2 regions of the Blastococcus sp. SYSU DS0669 genome follow, and region 1 is predicted to be linked to the other one. Evidence: riboswitches for the same ligand, from Rfam matches in the RefSeq annotation. Region 1 holds a riboswitch; the other holds the start of a gene.
The links. Region 1 has a riboswitch for S-adenosylmethionine ahead of thrC (threonine synthase). Riboswitches for the same ligand answer to the same signal wherever they lie in the genome.

Region 1 (5,177 bases):
CTTCTTCAGGGCCATCGGGTTGGCGCCGGCGGCGACGTTGCGCAGACCCTCGCGGACGAGCGCCTGGGCCAGCACGGTGGCGGTGGTGGTGCCGTCACCCGCGACGTCGTCGGTCTTCTTGGCGACCTCCTTGACGAGCTCGGCCCCGATCTTCTCCCAGGGGTCCTCGAGCTCGATCTCCTTGGCGATGCTCACACCATCGTTGGTGATGGTGGGCGCGCCCCACTTCTTCTCCAGAACGACGTTCCGGCCACGGGGGCCGAGCGTCACCTTGACGGCGTCGGCGAGGGTGTTCATCCCTCGCTCGAGGCCGCGGCGTGCCTCTTCGTTGAACGCGATCATCTTGGCCATGTGGTGATGTCCTCCGAGCGTGGATCGCTGCACGGCCGGTTGGTGCCCGCGACGGACGACACCAGCGGCGTGGACGCTCCTTCGGTCCACCGACCGGTGCCTCACCGTTCCGACCTGATTGGCACTCAAAGGGTACGAGTGCCAGAACCGAGTCTGGCACTCCACCCCGGCGGGTGCAAGGACGGACGGAGGCCCGGCCCCCTCGAGGGGGACCGGGCCTCCGGTGCCGCGGGTGTCTCAGGCGCTGCGGACGGCGTCGGCCTGCGGGCCCTTCGAGCCCTGGACGACCTCGAACTCGACGCGCTGACCCTCGTCGAGGCTCTTGTACCCGTCCATCTGGATGGCCGAGTAGTGGACGAAGACGTCCTGGCCGCCGTCGACGGCGATGAAGCCGAAGCCCTTCTCGGCGTTGAACCACTTCACGGTGCCCTGTGCCACGTGTGCTCCCACGTTTCGTGCGTGCGGACGGCCCCTCTGGATCGGGGGACCGGGCCTAGCTCTTCCGCCCGCATATCACGAACATGGAACTGGAACCGCGCGAGAAGGTACATCAGCACCCACCGGGTGCACGTGGTTCTCCGCCGCTGTGTTGCCGGATCGGGCGACGCGGATCAGCCGATGAGGCCGGCGGCCCGCACCGACTTCAACGACGGCTCCACCCGGTGGGTGGGGCCGACGACCGGCTCGAGCGGGTCGAGGGTCTTGAGCCCCTCGCCGGTGTTGAGGACGACGGTCTCCTTGGCCGGGTCGAGCTGCCCGCCCTCGACGAGCTTGCGCAGGACCGCGACGGTCACGCCGCCGGCGGTCTCGGCGAAGACGCCGGTGGTGCGGGCGAGGTCTCGGATGCCCTGCACGATCTCGTCGTCACCGACGCGGGCCACCGCACCCCCGGTGCGCCGGATGGCGTCCAGGGCGTAGGGGCCGTCGGCGGGGTTGCCGATGTTCAGCGACTTGGCGATCCCGGTCGGCTTCACCGGCTTGACGACGTCCCACCCGTTGTCGAACGCGGTGGCGATCGGGTCGCACCCGGCCGACTGGGCGCCGAAGATCCTCCACTCGGACGCCTCGACGATGCCGGCCGCGGTCAGCTCGCGGAAGGCCTTGTCGACCTTGGTCAGCAGCGAGCCGGACGCCATGGGGATGACGACCTGGGCGGGGATGCGCCAGCCGAGCTGCTCGGCGATCTCGTAGCCCATCGTCTTGGAGCCCTCGGCGTAGTAGGGCCGGACGTTCTGGTTGACGAACGCGGTGTCCTCGAACTCGTCGGTCTCGCCGAGCTCGCTGGTCAGCCGGTTGACGTCGTCGTAGGAGCCGTCGACGGCGACCAGCGTCTGGCCGTAGACCGCGGACTGGACCACCTTGCCGGGCTCGAGGTCGCTCGGGATGAAGACGAACGACGGCAGGCCGACGCGGGCGGCGTGCGCGGCCACCGAGTTGGCCAGGTTGCCGGTGGAGGCGGCGGCGATCTTGGTGTAGCCCAGCCCCTTGGCGGCGGTCGCGGCCAGGCTGACCACGCGGTCCTTGAAGGAGTGGGTGGGGTTGGCGGAGTCGTCCTTGACCCAGAGGCCGCCGGTGAGCCCGAGCTCGGCGGCGAGCCGGTCGGCGCGGACCAGCGGGGTCATGCCGGGGTCGAGCGTGACCCGGTCGGCCGGGTGCTGGCCCACCGGGAGCAGGGCCACGTACCGCCAGATGTTCTGCGGCCCGGCCTCGATCTGCTCGCGGGTGACGGCCTTCATCAGCTCGGGGTCGTAGTCGACCTCCAGCGGGCCGAAGCACTCGGCGCAGGCGTGCTGGGCGATGAGGCCGAACGTGGCGCCGCAGTTGCGGCAGACGAGCCCGCGGGCCGGACAGGGTGGCACCGGGCCGCCTGCGCTGGAGTCGGCCTGGGCGGAACCGGGAGCGGTGAGGGTCATGCGACGACTACCTCCTCATCTTCCCCGCTGCGGGCCGTCGAGCCGCGCGGGACGGAATTGGCACCTCCCGCCCGTCGCGCGGAGCGCTGCAGGCGGCGGTTGCCGGGGCTTCATCGGGCCGTGTCCCTCTGCCCCTCTGGATGAGTGAACGGCGTGGACTCTACCCAGTGGCGCGCGGCGCCCGACGGCCGGACAGGATGGCCCGGTGAGCGCGCGCGTCGTCTACACCGACCTCGACGGCACGATGGTGGGGCCGCGGGGCTCCTTCTGGCACACGGAGGGGCGGGAGCTGACCGACGGGCCGGCCGGCGCGCTGCTCGACCTGCACCGCGCCGGGGTGGCGTTGGTGCTGGTCAGCGGCCGCACCTACGAGCAGGTGGTGGAGGCCGCGCGCATCTTCGCGGCCGACGGCGCGATCGCCGAACTGGGCGCCACCATCGGCTGGGGCTCGGGCCGGAACACCCACCGGCTCCGCGGCGCGCTGCCCCCGCAGTACGGCGACCGGACGCCGATGGAGGTCATGGCCGAGCTCGGGATCGTCGAGGACCTGTTCGCCGAGCACCCCGGCCGGATCGAGTGGCACGCGCCGTGGCACGCCACCCACGCCGCGGACGCGCTCCTGCGCGGCCGGCTGGACCCCCTCGCCGTCGACGCCTGGCTGGCCGAGCGGGGGGCGGGCTGGCTGACGCTGAAGGACAACGGCTCGATCCAGCGGGCCTCCTGGATGGGGCTGGATGCCGACGCCGGGCCCCCGCGGGTCTACCACCTGATGCCGCGCGGCATCTCCAAGGGCGCGGCGATCGCCTGGGACCTGGAGCGGCGCGGCCTCTCCCCCGCCGACGCCGTGGCCATCGGGGACAGCGTCAGCGACCTGGAGATGGCGCCCGCGGTGGGCCGGTTGTGGATCACCGCGAACGGCGCCGCCGCCGACGGCATGGCCGACGCGCTGGCCGCCGTCCCGAACGCCTCGGTCACCGCTGACGCGATGGGCGAGGGCTGGGCCCAGGCCGTGCGGCAGAGCCTGTGACGCCGCGTCGTGCCGAGTGGGCCCCGGAGGGGTCCGCGCAGGCGCGACGCAGCGGCTCCACGCCGGCCGGGACGGCACCTCGCCGCGGTGTCGCCGGCAGGGCGACAGCTACGACGTGACGTCGCGGCGGGCGAAGTGCCGGAAGCCCAGTGCGGTGAAGACGGCGATGTAGACCAGCGACTGGATGACGCCGCGGAACAGGTCGCCGTCGTCGACCGGCGTCTGCAGCAGGTCGGTCCAGGCGAACTCCTCCGCCGTCGGGAACCAGTCGCGGATCGAGCCCAGCTGCTCGACCTGGTCGAGGATCGCGAAGACGACCATGGTGAACACCGCGCCGCCGACCGCGGCCAGCGGCGCGTCGGTGATGGTGGAGAACCAGAACGCCAGCGCTCCGACGACGAGCAGGTGGACGGCGAGGTAGCCGAGCATCCCGGCCAGCCGGAGCATGCCCTCGCCCTGGTCGATCCCCACGCCGACCGGCGTCCTGATGTCGCCGAAGCCGAAGGCGATGCCCCCGGCGACCACCGCCACCGCCGCGAGCGTGAGCAGCGCGGCGACGGACTGCACCAGCGCGGCCAGCCACTTCTGCCGGAGCAGGCGCATCCGCGGGACCGGGGTGGCCAGCGCGTACCGCAGCGACCCCCACTGCGCCTCCACGGCCACGGTGTCACCGAAGAACAGCGCGTAGACCACGACGAGGAAGAAGCCCGTGGTCGCGAACAGCACGAACAGGGTGAAGTTCAGCCCGCTCGCCGTCGCGACGTCCACCAGGTTGATCCGGGTGTTCTCCGCCGCCTCCTCGCTGGCGCCCAGCTGCAGCGCGGCGATGAGCACCAGGGGCAGCGCGACCATCAGCGCGAAGACGCCGAGGGTGCGCCGCCGCTTGAACTGGCGGCGCAGCTCGACCGACAACCGCAGCGTGCGCTCGGGCCGGTAGCCGGCGACCGCGCCGGTCGGCTGCACGTGCTCTGTCATGGCTGGACTCCGGCCTCGATCCGCTCCCCGGTCGCTGACGCTCCCTGCGAGGCCCCCTCGACCGTCGTCCTCGCGGGCGCCCGTCGTCACGACTCCCCCACCAGCGCCAGGAAGGCGTCCTCGAGCCGGCGTCGCGGCGTGAACTGCTCGACGGCGACCCCCGCGGCCACCAGCGCCTGCAGCACGTCGGCGCGCCGGGCGCCGTCGAGCTCGGCCACGAGGCCCTCGTCGGTGCGCCCGGCGGTCACCCCCGGCAGCGACGAGAGGACGGCGACCGCCCGGTCGGTGTCGGCCTCGTCGGCCAGGCCGACCAGCACCGAGCCGCCGGTACCGACGATCTCCTCCACGGTGCCCTGCGTGATCTTCTGCCCCTTCGCCATCACGACGACGTGGCTGCAGGTCTGCTCGATCTCGCTGAGCAGGTGGCTGGAGACGATCACCGTGCGGCCGGTGGCGGCGTAGGAGCGCAGCACCTCGCGCATGGCGTGGATCTGCGGCGGGTCCAGCCCGTTGGTCGGCTCGTCGAGGACCAGCAGGTCGGGCAGCCCGAGCATCGCCTGGGCGATCGCGACCCGCTGGCGCATGCCCTGGCTGTACCGGCGCACCGGCCGGTCGATGGCGGCGCCCAGCCCCGCGATCTCGATGGCCTCCGCCATGTGCGCGTCCTCGGCCGGACGTCCGGTGGCGGCCCAGTAGAGGGTGAGGTTGTCCCGGCCGGAGAGGTGCGGCTGCAGGCCGGTGCCCTCCACGAACGAACCGAGCCGGGAGAGCACGGGGGCGCCGGGACCGGCGGCGTGCCCGAAGATGCTGATCCGCCCCTCGGTGGGCTTGATGAGGCCCATCAGCATGCGCAACGACGTGGTCTTGCCGGCGCCGTTGGGCCCGAGCAGGCCGAGCACCTGGCCGCGCCG
Region 2 (5,177 bases), on a different contig from region 1:
GCCGGGCCGGACGGTGCGGGGCACGCGCGCACGGTAGCGGGCATGGCCGACGGAGACACCTACCGGATCAGAACAGCGCGAGGTCCTGAGCGGGCGGGCAGGTCGCGGGGCCGGCCGCGACGAAGACGGCGTCCAGGCCGGTCACCTCGAACACCCGCCACACCGAGGGCTGCACGTCGCACAGCAGCAGGTCGATACCGCGCTGCTGGCACCAGCGGCGGACGCCGGTGAGCACCGAGAGGCCGGCCGAGCCGATCGAGGGCACCCCGCCGAGGTCGAGCTCGAGGACGGTGCAGCCCACCAGCGGGTGCCCGGCGACGAACGCCTCCAGGTGCGGAGCGGTGACCAGGTCGACGTCACCGTCGACCACCACCCGGGCGCGCCCACCCGCGCTCTCCCACGCAAGGCGCTGCGCGGCCGGCTCCGGGGCCGGGTGCGAGACCCACCAGGGCCGCCGCCCACCGGGCGGGCGCGCAAGACGCCGACTGCCGTCCCATTCGTGCGCTCGCACCATGCTGCCCCCTCGCGCCGACGGTCACCCCGTCGCCACGGAACGTACGGACGCCGATCCGGCAGGACAACGGTTTCCGATACCGGATCGGCCGGGTCGGCACGCCCGGCGGGCGCGCGGTGACGCCTCGCAGCCGTGGCACCACCGTACGGATGCCGGGACCCGGCGGCGGCGGGCAGGACCGGCGGCGGAAGACTCGGCCCCGTGGACGTTCCGGAGGCCCTCTACCTGCCCGACGGGGACGGCTTCGCCGCCACCGCCCTCACGATCGGCCCCTGGGACACGGGGTTCCAGCACGCCGGGCCGCCGGCGGCGCTGCTCCTGCGCGCCGCCGAGGAGGTCAGCGCGATCGAGGGCGGGCAGACCGTCCGCCTGGCCTACGACATCCTGGCGCCCGTGCCCGTCGGCCCGGTGCGGGTGCGCACGTCGGTCGTCCGCCCCGGCCGGCGGATCGAGCTGGTGGAGGCGGTCCTCGACGCCGGGGGCGCGGCGCTCATGCGGCTGTCGGCCTGGCGGATGCGCTGCCGGGACGACGCCGCGGCGGAGACCGAGCAGCCGCACCCGGAACCGGCCGGGCCGGAGGGGAGCCGCGCCGAGCGTGCGGCGTTCTTCAGCAGCGAGGTGGCCTACCACCGGGCGCTCGACTGGCGGTTCGCCGCCGGCACCTTCAACGGGCCGGGGCCGGCGACGGCGTGGACCCGGCCGGAGTGCGCCCTCGTGGCCGGGGAGCCGATGACGCCGCTGCAGCACCTGCTCGTGATGACCGACGCCGCGAGCGGCATCTCGGCGACCCTCGACTGGACCCGGGCGACGTTCGCCAACGTCGACCTCACCGTGGCCCTGCACCGGCCGCCGCGGGGTGAGTGGCTGGGGATGGACGCCACGACCGTGCACGGCGGCGCCGGGGCGGCGCAGTGCTTCGCCGTCCTGTTCGACGCCGACGGCGCGGTCGGCCGGTCCAGCCAGTCGCTGTTCGTCGAGCCACGGTGAGCCCGGCGTGAGTCATCTCTCCGCAACCGCTGCGCCGCAGGTCAGCGGCGTGCCCGGCCGTTCCGGACGCGCGCCGCGGCGGCTCGGGCTGGCATCGCCGTCCGGCGGTGAGCATGGTGGGAGGGTCGCTTCCCCCGACGAACGGAGTGCCGCCACGTGGACGCGTTGAGAGACGTGCTGGACTGGCTGGCCGGGCGCGGTCTCGAGGTCGTGCTGATCGTGCTCGGGTCGGTGCTGCTCGCCCGCTTCGTCGGCTGGGTCGGCGACAAGATCACCGACCGGATCGACCGGAACTCCACCGGCGGCGACGCGCTCGTCCGGTCGGAGGCCGCCAAGCACCGCCACTCGCTGACCCAGGTGCTCACCTGGGCCCTGGTCGTGCTCATCTACTCGATCTCGGTCTTCTTCATCCTCGACCGCCTCGGCATCCCGGTGACCGGCCTCGTCGCGCCGGCGACCGTGCTCGGCGTCGGTCTGGGCTTCGGAGCGCAGCGCATCGTCGGTGACGTGCTGGCCGGGTTCTTCATCATCACCGAGCGCCAGTACGGGTTCGGGGACGTCGTCTCGATCCAGGTGGTCGGCGGGGGCGACCCGGCGAACGGCACGGTCGAGGACGTCACGCTGCGGGTCACCCGGATGCGCTCGCCCGACGGCGAGGTCGTGACCATCCCCAACGGCCAGATCGTCAAGGTCATCAACCTGTCCCGCGACTGGGCGCGCGCCGTCGTCGACGTCCCCCTGCCGACCACCGTCGACGTCAACCGGGCCAACGAGGTCCTGCGCGGGGTGGGCCGGGAGGCGTTCCGCGACCCGGCCATGCGGCCGCTGCTGCTCGACCCGCCCACCGTGATGGGCGTCGAGACCCTCGGGTTGGACGAGGTGAACGTGCGGGTGGTCGCCCGCACGCTGCCCGGCAAGCAGTTCGAGGTGGGCCGGGACCTGCGCGCCCGCATCGTCCAGGCGTTCCGCAGCCAGGGCATGCAGGTGCCGCCGCCCACGACGGCGCCCCTGGCGCAGGACGGCGCGACGGCCGTCCAGGAGGGGGTCCGGTGAAGACACCCGACGAGCGCCGCGACCCGGCCGCCCGCGCCTCCGAGGAGCCCACCGTGAGCACCGCCCCCGCCGCCGCGCCGGGCTCGCCCGCCGACTCGCCGTCGCCGGCGCCGCGGCACGGCTGGTGGGCGTCGATCCCCCGGCACCTGGGCCGCGCCCGCACCTCCACCGTCGTGCTCGCCATCCTCTTCGTGGCGGTCTTCGCCCTCTGGCTGAACGTCAAGCCCCCTGCGCAGGGCGCGCCCGCGACCGGGGAGACGGCGGTCACCGAGCCGACCGACCCGGCGGGCACGACGGAGCCCACGCAGACGGAGGAGACGCCGCCGACCGAGGAGCCGGTGACGACGACGCAGCAGCCCGAGCCGACCACCTCGCCCTCCGCGCCCACCACCACCGCGCCGGGCACGACCACCACGGCGCCGGAGACGCCCGCCCCCGCGCCGACCGGCGGCACGGGCGAGGAGACCGCGCCCGGCTCCTAGGACCGTGGGCCGCTGTTTCACGTGGGACATCGCTGCCCGAGTCCGGGCGGGTGTGCGTCGCCCGGCGGAGCGTCCTAGGATCACGTCGGCTCCTGAGAGGCAGCGCGAAGCACCTGGCTGGCTGCCCGGCAACCTCAACTCCGTCTGAGGTGCTCCAGGGGAAGAGCCGGCCGGTCGGCGCCCCGCCCCCGGCAAGGACGGAGCTCCCGTGCGCCGCGGGATCTCCCGCGAGCGAAGGAGACGGCGCATGACCGACCCGCAGAGCTGGAGCTTCGAGACCCGGCAGATCCACGCCGGCACGAGCCCCGACCCCACGACCGGCGCCCGCGCGCTGCCGATCTACGCGACCACCGCCTACCAGTTCCGCGACACCCAGCACGCGGCGGACCTCTTCGCGCTGGCCGAGATGGGCAACATCTACACGCGGATCATGAACCCGACGCAGGATGCGCTGGAGCAGCGCGTCGCGTCGCTGGAGGGCGGCGTCGCCGCGCTCGCCGTCGCCTCCGGCCAGGCCGCGGAGACCCTCGCCATCCTCAACCTCGCCGAGGCCGGCGACCACCTCGTCGCGTCGGCGTCCCTGTACGGCGGCACGTACAACCTGCTGCACCACTCGCTGCCGAAGATGGGCATCACCGTCTCCTTCGTCGAGGACCCCGACGACCCGGAGAACTGGCAGTCCCTCGTGCAGGAGAACACCCGGGCCTTCTTCGCCGAGTCGATCGGCAACCCGAAGGGCGACATCCTCGACATCGAGACCGTCGCCGGCGTCGCCCACCGCAACGGCGTCCCGCTCATCGTCGACAACACCATCGCGACGCCCTACCTGGTCCGGCCGCTGGAGTTCGGCGCCGACGTCGTCGTCCACTCGGCCACCAAGTACCTCGGCGGCCACGGCACCGTCATCGCCGGGCTCATCGTCGACGGCGGGTCGTTCGACTGGACCGGCGGCCGGCACCCGATGTTCACCACCGCCGACCCCACGTACCACGGCGTCGTCTACGCCGACCTCGGCGCACCGGCGTTCGCGCTGAAGGCCCGGGTGCAGCTGCTGCGCGACCTGGGGCCCGCGGTCTCGCCGTTCAACGCCTTCCTGGTGGTGCAGGGCATCGAGACGCTCTCCCTGCGCATGGAGCGGCACGTGCAGAACGCGCAGCGGGTGGCCGAGTTCCTCGAGGCCCACGACGCCGTCGAGCGGGTGAACTACCCGGGGCTGCCGTCCTCGCCGTGGCACGCCGCGCAGCAGAAGTACGCGCCGAAGGGCGCCGGCGCCGTCCTGACCTTCGAGCTGCACGGCGGCGTGGAGGCCGGCAAGCGGTTCGTGGAGGCCCTGGAACTGCACAGCCACGTCGCCAACATCGGCGACGTGCGCAGCCTGGTGATCCACCCGGCCTCGACGACGCACTCCCAGCTCACCCCCGAGGAGCAGCTGACCACCGGCGTCACGCCGGGCCTGGTGCGCCTCGCCGTGGGCCTGGAGGGGATCGAGGACATCCTCGCCGACCTCGAGGCCGGCTTCCGCGCCGCCAAGTCCGCCTGACGTGGGCGGGTGGGCCGAGGGGGATCCGGCGGGCGGCCGGCGCTTCCTCGACCTGCCCGCCCCGTTCGAGCTGGAGCGCGGCGGCAACCTGCCCGGCGTGCGGATCGCCTACGAGACCTGGGGGACGCTCGCCCCGGACGGCGGCAACGCCGTGCTGGTCGAGCACGCGCTGACCGGTGACAGCCACGTGGTGGGCGACCGCGGGCCGGGGCACCCGACGCCCGGCTGGTGGGGCGGCGTCGTGGGCCCGGGCGCCGCGCTGGACACCGACCGGTTCTTCGTCGTCTGCGCGAACGTCCTGGGCGGCTGCCAGGGGACGACCGGGCCGTCGTCACCCGCGCCGGACGGGCGAGCGTGGGGCTCGCGCTTCCCGGAGATCACGGTCGGCGACCAGGTCCGGGCCGAGGCGGCGCTCGCCGACGCGCTGGGCGTCCAGCGCTTCGCCGCCGTCGCCGGCGGCTCCATGGGCGGCATGCGGGCACTGGAGTGGGCGGTCCGGTTCCCCGGGCGGGTGGCGGGGCTGTTCTTCCTCGCCTCCACCGCCGTCGCCTCGGCCGACCAGATCGGCACGCAGACCACCCAGCAGGCGGCCGTGCGCGCC

Region 2: linked by a shared signal. The riboswitch ahead of ACI792_RS08925 (bifunctional o-acetylhomoserine/o-acetylserine sulfhydrylase) and the one ahead of thrC (threonine synthase) in region 1 are both predicted to bind S-adenosylmethionine.

Annotation. Positions count from the first base shown of each region.
Region 1 is NZ_JBJHAE010000001.1:444,099-449,275, forward strand. Features, by position in the region: gene groL (chaperonin GroEL) at 1-351, opposite strand, end outside; gene ACI792_RS02100 (cold-shock protein) at 589-789, opposite strand; gene thrC (threonine synthase) at 963-2,264, opposite strand; SAM riboswitch class I at 2,277-2,411, opposite strand; gene ACI792_RS02110 (HAD family hydrolase) at 2,470-3,291, shown strand; gene ACI792_RS02115 (ABC transporter permease) at 3,400-4,266, opposite strand; gene ACI792_RS02120 (alpha/beta fold hydrolase) at 4,353-5,177, opposite strand, start outside.
Region 2 is NZ_JBJHAE010000006.1:93,768-98,944, reverse strand. Features, by position in the region: gene ACI792_RS08950 (EamA family transporter) at 1-24, opposite strand, end outside; gene ACI792_RS08945 (STAS domain-containing protein) at 68-514, opposite strand; gene ACI792_RS08940 (thioesterase family protein) at 716-1,501, shown strand; gene ACI792_RS08935 (mechanosensitive ion channel family protein) at 1,658-2,554, shown strand; gene ACI792_RS08930 (hypothetical protein) at 2,551-3,036, shown strand; SAM riboswitch class IV at 3,125-3,240, shown strand; gene ACI792_RS08925 (bifunctional o-acetylhomoserine/o-acetylserine sulfhydrylase) at 3,284-4,576, shown strand; gene metX (homoserine O-acetyltransferase MetX) at 4,578-5,177, shown strand, end outside.